2 regions of the Virgibacillus sp. L01 genome follow, and region 1 is predicted to be linked to the other one. Evidence: predicted binding sites of a transcription regulator. Region 1 holds the regulator's gene; the other holds the start of a gene.
What was found. Region 1 encodes Rex, which represses fermentation and respiration genes when NADH is low (regulators of the CRP and FNR family bind a similar motif). Its sites were predicted from a motif close to TTGTGAAATATTTCACAA; they were not measured.
Positions count from the first base shown of each region.

Region 2: a site for Rex is predicted at 1,552-1,569, ahead of ACTWQM_RS06060 (cytochrome c oxidase subunit 2A). Genes of this name have one in related genera too.

Region 1 covers NZ_JBQQCP010000007.1:7,730-10,935, forward strand. The annotation lists gene ACTWQM_RS13430 (ABC-F family ATP-binding cassette domain-containing protein) at 1-883, opposite strand, end outside; gene moaC (cyclic pyranopterin monophosphate synthase MoaC) at 1,018-1,512, shown strand; gene ACTWQM_RS13440 (redox-sensing transcriptional repressor Rex) at 1,515-2,144, shown strand; gene ACTWQM_RS13445 (MDR family MFS transporter) at 2,191-3,206, shown strand, end outside.
Region 2 covers NZ_JBQQCP010000002.1:201,277-204,482, reverse strand. The annotation lists gene ACTWQM_RS06070 (cbb3-type cytochrome c oxidase subunit I) at 1-855, opposite strand, end outside; gene ACTWQM_RS06065 (cytochrome c oxidase subunit II) at 871-1,332, opposite strand; gene ACTWQM_RS06060 (cytochrome c oxidase subunit 2A) at 1,345-1,488, opposite strand; gene addA (helicase-exonuclease AddAB subunit AddA) at 1,763-3,206, opposite strand, start outside.

The DNA.
Region 1 (3,206 bases):
TGCTTTGGGCTCGTTTTGTTGTGGATGCACGTACAATATTTTTTTGAATAAATTCTTCTGTTTTTTTTATCTCAGTTTGCTGCTTTTCGAATTCCTTTAGTTCCTGCTCATAATCCAACGCCTTTTGTTCTAAAAATTTACTGTAGCTGCCATGGTATTTCTTCGTTTTGTGACGGGAAACTTCATAAACTATTGATACAGTTTTATCGAGAAAGTACCTATCGTGCGAAACGATGGTTACTGCACCGGGATAGTTGGCTAAATAGTTTTCCAGCCACGCCAGTGTTTCAATGTCGAGATGGTTTGTTGGTTCATCCAAAATTAAAAGTGCTGGCTTTTTTAACAATAACTTTCCTAGAGCAAGGCGCGTTTTCTGACCCCCGCTAAGCTCATTTATTGGTGTTTGATAATCGAAATCATGAAAATTTAAGCCGGTTAGTACTGCCTTGATATCTGCCTCATACCGGTATCCGCCTTCATCATCAAACGCCTGTTGTTTTTTGTCATAATCAAGCAGAAGCTGTTCATAGTTTGCATCAGAAAGCGTTGCAGCTCGTTCCATTTCTTTTTCCAGACCGCGAAGTTCTTGCTCCTTAACAAGCAAGTGTTCAAAGACTTCTACCATTTCATTCCAGATGGTCTTGTCAGATTCAAGTCCAGTATGCTGCGACAGATAGCCTGTAGTTAGGTCTTTTGGTTTAAATAGTTCACCTTCATCATGAGAAAGTTCACCAGCCATTATTTTTAATAATGTTGACTTGCCTGCACCATTTCTGCCAACAATTGCTATACGATCTTTATCTTTAATTTCAATCTTTATATTTGATAGAATTTCGTCTGCTCCAAACGATTTGGACAAACCATTCATTTGCATAATAATCATTTCGTTCACCTCATCCTATACAAGTGTATCGTATAATGAATTACCTGAGCAATCATATTGTGAAATAAATCACGACGTATATGATTTTTTCTGATAGAATGGGTCTTAATAAGACTTAGCTTGGAGTTGAGAAGATGGCAGATTTTACTCACTTTAATGAACAAGGCAGAGCGAAAATGGTTGATATTAGTGAAAAAAGTGAAACCGAACGGACAGCAACTGCTATTTCGAGTGTTCAAGTAACCAAGGAAATTTATCAAAAGATAACCACTAACAAGATAAACAAGGGAGACGTGCTGTCGGTTGCCCAAGTTGCCGGAATAATGGCTGCCAAAAAAACATCTGACTGGATACCGATGTGCCATCCCCTACAATTAAAAGGAATTGATATTTCGTTTGATTGGGAGACTGATAATGATACATATGTCCTGCAGATACAGGCATTCGTCAAGACCAAAGGAAGTACAGGTGTTGAAATGGAAGCATTAACATCTGCTTCTGCTACGGCACTTACGATATATGATATGTGTAAAGCAATTGATAAAGGGATGGTAATTGGCCAAACGTATGTATTGTCGAAAAAAGGCGGTAAATCAGGAGATTACTATCGTGAAGATCAGGGGGAGTAATGATGGAGCAAAATCAAATTCCACAGGCGACGGCTAAGCGGCTGCCATTATATTACAGGTTTTTGAATAACTTAAATCACCAAGGGAAAAAACGCGTATCATCAAAAGAACTGAGTGAGGCAGTAAAGGTAGACTCTGCTACAATCAGAAGAGATTTTTCCTATTTTGGTGCATTGGGTAAAAAAGGGTATGGCTATAATGTCGAATATTTGCTTGGATTTTTCCGAAAGACATTAGATCAGGACGAGGTTACTGAAGTCGCACTTATTGGTGTGGGAAATCTCGGGACTGCTTTTTTACACTATAATTTTATGAAGAATAACAATACAAAAATAGTAAAGGCATTTGATACCAATGCAGAAAAGATTGGAACAGATATTGGGGGAGTACCGATATACCACATTGAAGACCTGGAGGAGAACATGAAAGGGGTAAGTGTGGCAATTTTAACTGTACCGGCGAATGAAGCACAAACCATTACAAACAGGCTTGTTGATTATGGCGTTTCCGGGATACTTAATTTTACTCCTGCAAGAATTACGGTTCCTGAAAAAATTCGTGTTCATCATATTGATTTAGCAGTGGAATTACAATCGTTAATCTACTTCTTAAAGCATTATCCATTGGATTAGAATTAAAATTCAGGTACATTAACTTCTGTTACTGGAGGCAATTTGCATGCGAAGAATAGATTCTAAATGGCTTGTAGTAATGTCAGTATTGTTTGGAACGTTTACTGTAATTTTAAATAACAGTATGCTAAATCCAACGTTGCCAACCTTTATGCGACTTTTTGAAGTTGATGCTGTAGCGGTCAGTTGGCTGTTGACGATTTTCATGGTGTCGATGGGAATGACAATGCCACTTACAGGTTACTTGGGTGACCGTTTCGGGAAAAAGCGTATTTACATAATAGGATTAATCATATTTATGATTGGCTCGATAACAGGGGCGCTTTCGTCTGATTTAGGTATGATGATTATTTCAAGAGCAATTCAGGGTACTGCTGGTGGCCTAATGATGCCAATAGCGATGGCACTTATCTTTAACGCATTTCCCAAAAATGAACGAGGTCTCGCAGTTGGAATTTATGGTGTTGCAGCAATGGTAGCACCTGCAATTGGACCAACCGTTGGCGGAGTCGTTATCGAGTTTTTTGCATGGCAGTTTCTTTTTCTGTTTAATCTGCCATTTGCTGTTTTAGGAGTAATATTTTCGACTAAGTACCTAGCACCAACCGAAAAGAATCAGGATCTTAAATTTGACCTTCCTGGATTCCTGTTAATCACAAGTGGGGTCGGCTCAATACTGTACGCACTGGGGCGGGGATCGACCTTGGAGTTATTGCTCTCACCATTAAGCATTGGATTAATTATCACAGGACTTATCCTAATCGTTATTTTTGTGAAGTATGAGAACAAACAAGATCAACCTCTGCTTGATTTATCAATTTTTAAAATACCAACATATACCGTTTCAATTGCTGTAACGGCTACTGCATCAATTGGATTGTTTTCAGGAATATTCCTGTTGCCGCTATTAATTCAGGAAGTTTATGAGTTAGGAGAAATTCAGACAGGTTTATTATTTTTACCTGCTGCCTTATTAAGTGGTGTGTTTATGACTTTGGGTGGAAGAATATTGGATAAAAAAGGCCCAAAGTACGTGATTCCAATTGGTCTTGTTATTCTTGG
Region 2 (3,206 bases), on a different contig from region 1:
AATTTGATGGTGAAATCCACCAGGAATATTTAAAATAACTAATAATATTACTACAACTCGTGCAAGTTTATCACTGAATACTTTGCCGCCGATAATCTTTGGTATTGCTACATACCATGCGGAAATTGCTACAATATACCAAATATTTACCAATGTGTGCCCAAAACTCCAAAATAGTGTTCGGCTAACCATAACGTTAATTGTTTCTTTCCAGCCCAAAGACCAAGGAATTAGAGTGAACACTTCAATTGTGACACCAATACTTCCAAAGAACCAAAGTACGAATACAGCCATTGCGAAGAAAGCATACAGCGGGGTAACTTGACCGCGATGATTTTTTCTCCAGTGATTGTAATTGATGAATGCTCCAAAAGCACATGACCATATGCCTACTACTACAAATACTAATCCGATATAAAAGATAGGTGATGCAGCAAGTGGTGGATAAAAAGTATATAATACAGATGCCTCATTCATTACAATAGTTGCAACTACTAGCACCACTCCTAACAACATAAGACCGAGTCCTATCCAAGCCATTTTCCGTACTTTTGGAAGAAGCCCTTCTAATGTATGGGATAATACTGCATATAAATAGCCAATTGTGAAAGTAGCTGTAAAAACCAAAATTAATAAGATACCATGAGCTGTTAATACTTGATAATAGTTCAGCCATGTTGGCAATTCCAAAAGACCGGCCCTCTGAAGTCCTTGTACTAATCCTAAAACTCCGCCAATAAGCAATGTAATAAAGGCTACTGATAAGTATGATTTCGATATTTTTGCATCCAGAGGATTTACGCCTAATCCTTTATTCGCCTTCTCGCGAAACGTTTCTTTTACTGATTGTTCCATTTGACTTTACCTCCTTTACTTCACCGTGATTGTCGTGGACATAAGTTGGTGCCCAGCACCGCAATATTCATTACATAACACTAGATACTCGCCTGGCTCATCAAAGGTGTGTGTAATCTTCTGGATGTGACCTGGCATTACCATCGCGTTAATATTTGTTCCAGCAACCTGAAATCCATGAACAACATCTTTTGATGTCATCGTAAATGTCACCTCTGCTCCAGCTGGCACTTCAATCTCACTAGGGTTAAAGCCAAATGCTTGTAATGTCATGATAACTTCATATTCATTTTCTCCAACCTTATTTACACCAGGCTCATCAAATGGAGCTGTCTGATCTACTTGCTCAGGATCAATCGTATCCTTATTACTTGGTGGTCCCATACCTAAAGCAAATGTTTGATAACCAACTACTACCATAAATAAAATTAAAATTCCGGCACTTAATCCAAGCCAAATTTCTTCTAAACGATGCATATCATTTCCCTCCTATACTCTGGACATATATAACCAAAAGACTCCTACCCACATAACAACGATGACTCCTAATACAAATAACACGGAAACCATTGTACCTTTTAATGATTTTTCTTCTTTATTTTCGACTGGAGTACTCGTTTTTGCTGCTTCCATCACAAATCCCCCTCCTTGTTAACTATCTTTCTACTACATCTTATTTTTTTAAGGGGTGTTTTGAAGTGAACTAAATCACACACAAATGTGATTTTAGTTACAGGCAGAATTTCGATGAATATTTACGGGAAATTCCAATGAAATTAAAGAGCCAAACCCTTGATATAACAGGGTTTGGCTCTTTAAATATAATTATTATAATTTGTAACTGCTTCGACACATTTTCAGAAATTATATTTGTTATAAAACGTTAAAGTGATTCCTAAGCAAGGATTTATGTTTTACTAACTGCCAATAAAAGTTGCTTGGAAAAGAAATAAAGGTATGTCTCTTTTACTTGCTCATACCAAATATTTTCAATCGCATGTTTGTAGAGATCCATTTGTACTTCATATCTGCCCAACAGTTTATCTTCTAATCGCTCTGTTACTTCTTCGGTAATTGCATCAGTCTTATAGTCAAGAATAATCCATCCATCTTCTTTTGGTATAACACAGTCAATTACACCTTGCACCAATACTTGTTCATCCGTATCATTAGCCCAATTTGCATAGACTTTCTTTGCAGATAGCGAAATACTGAATGGTATTTCACGATAGATAACTGGGGAGTCCATCATTAACTGAGCAATTGGTGTCGTAAAAAATTGTTCAACAGCATTACTATCAATCACTTCTGCTTCCTGCTTTGTCAGGATTTCCCTTTCAGCCAATTGTTCTATAAATTCTTCTATTTCAGACGTGTTCATTGGCCGTGTCATTGGTATATGTTGCATGACGGTATGCATTGCGGTACCACGTTCTGCTGCTGTGACCGGTTTTTGTTTTTGCATGAAAGCTGGTCGCTTAACGATCGGTGCATGAAACGTTTGAATGAGCTGATCACCACTGTATTCATCCTTAATCTCACGCTGCCGTTTAATTTCTGTTACTGTTTGTTTAGCACGGTATGTTGCAGCTTCAAGATATGGATAGGTGTAGGAAAGACGATCGTTAACTGCTTCATCCAGTTCATTGTCATCTAAATCCAGCTGCTGCCACTTCACAATATTTTCCTTACGTTTTAGGTCAGTTTCCGTAACTGTTTCGTCCAAATTAGTTAGAGAACTGCCGTGAATAATCGAAACATTCCATTCTGACGGGTCAATTTGGATTTCCTTCAATACTGCATCGTCAATATCCATCGTTCGCAGTACATCATTCTGTCTGTGGCGAATTAAAGCAGGACCAACCCAATCAAGGTACGTTTTCGATTCGATCCTGTAATGTGCTGGAAGAATCCATTCGGAATGATCAATCATTTTTTCCCATTTCTGCTGTTTTTTCTCAAACGACGCAACATTACCGACCATCACTAATTTCTCTTTCGCACGTGTTAATGCAACATATAATACACGCATTTCTTCGGCCAGAAGCTCCCGCAGCTTTTCTTTCTGCAATGCATAGTGAAACAGTGTCGGATACGTTATCCGTTTGACCGGATCAATATATTTACTGGCAAATCCGAGATCTTTATGCAATAAATAACGTCGCTTCAAATCCATAAAATTAAATTGTTTATCCATGGCACCCAGAATAACCGCTGGGAACTCCAGCCCTTTACTTTTATGAATGGTCATAATTCTAACAACATCCTCTTGCTCACTTAACGCACGAGCTGCCCCAAGATCATCACCACGCTCCTCCATCCGTTCAATAAAGCGCAGGAAGCGGAATAAT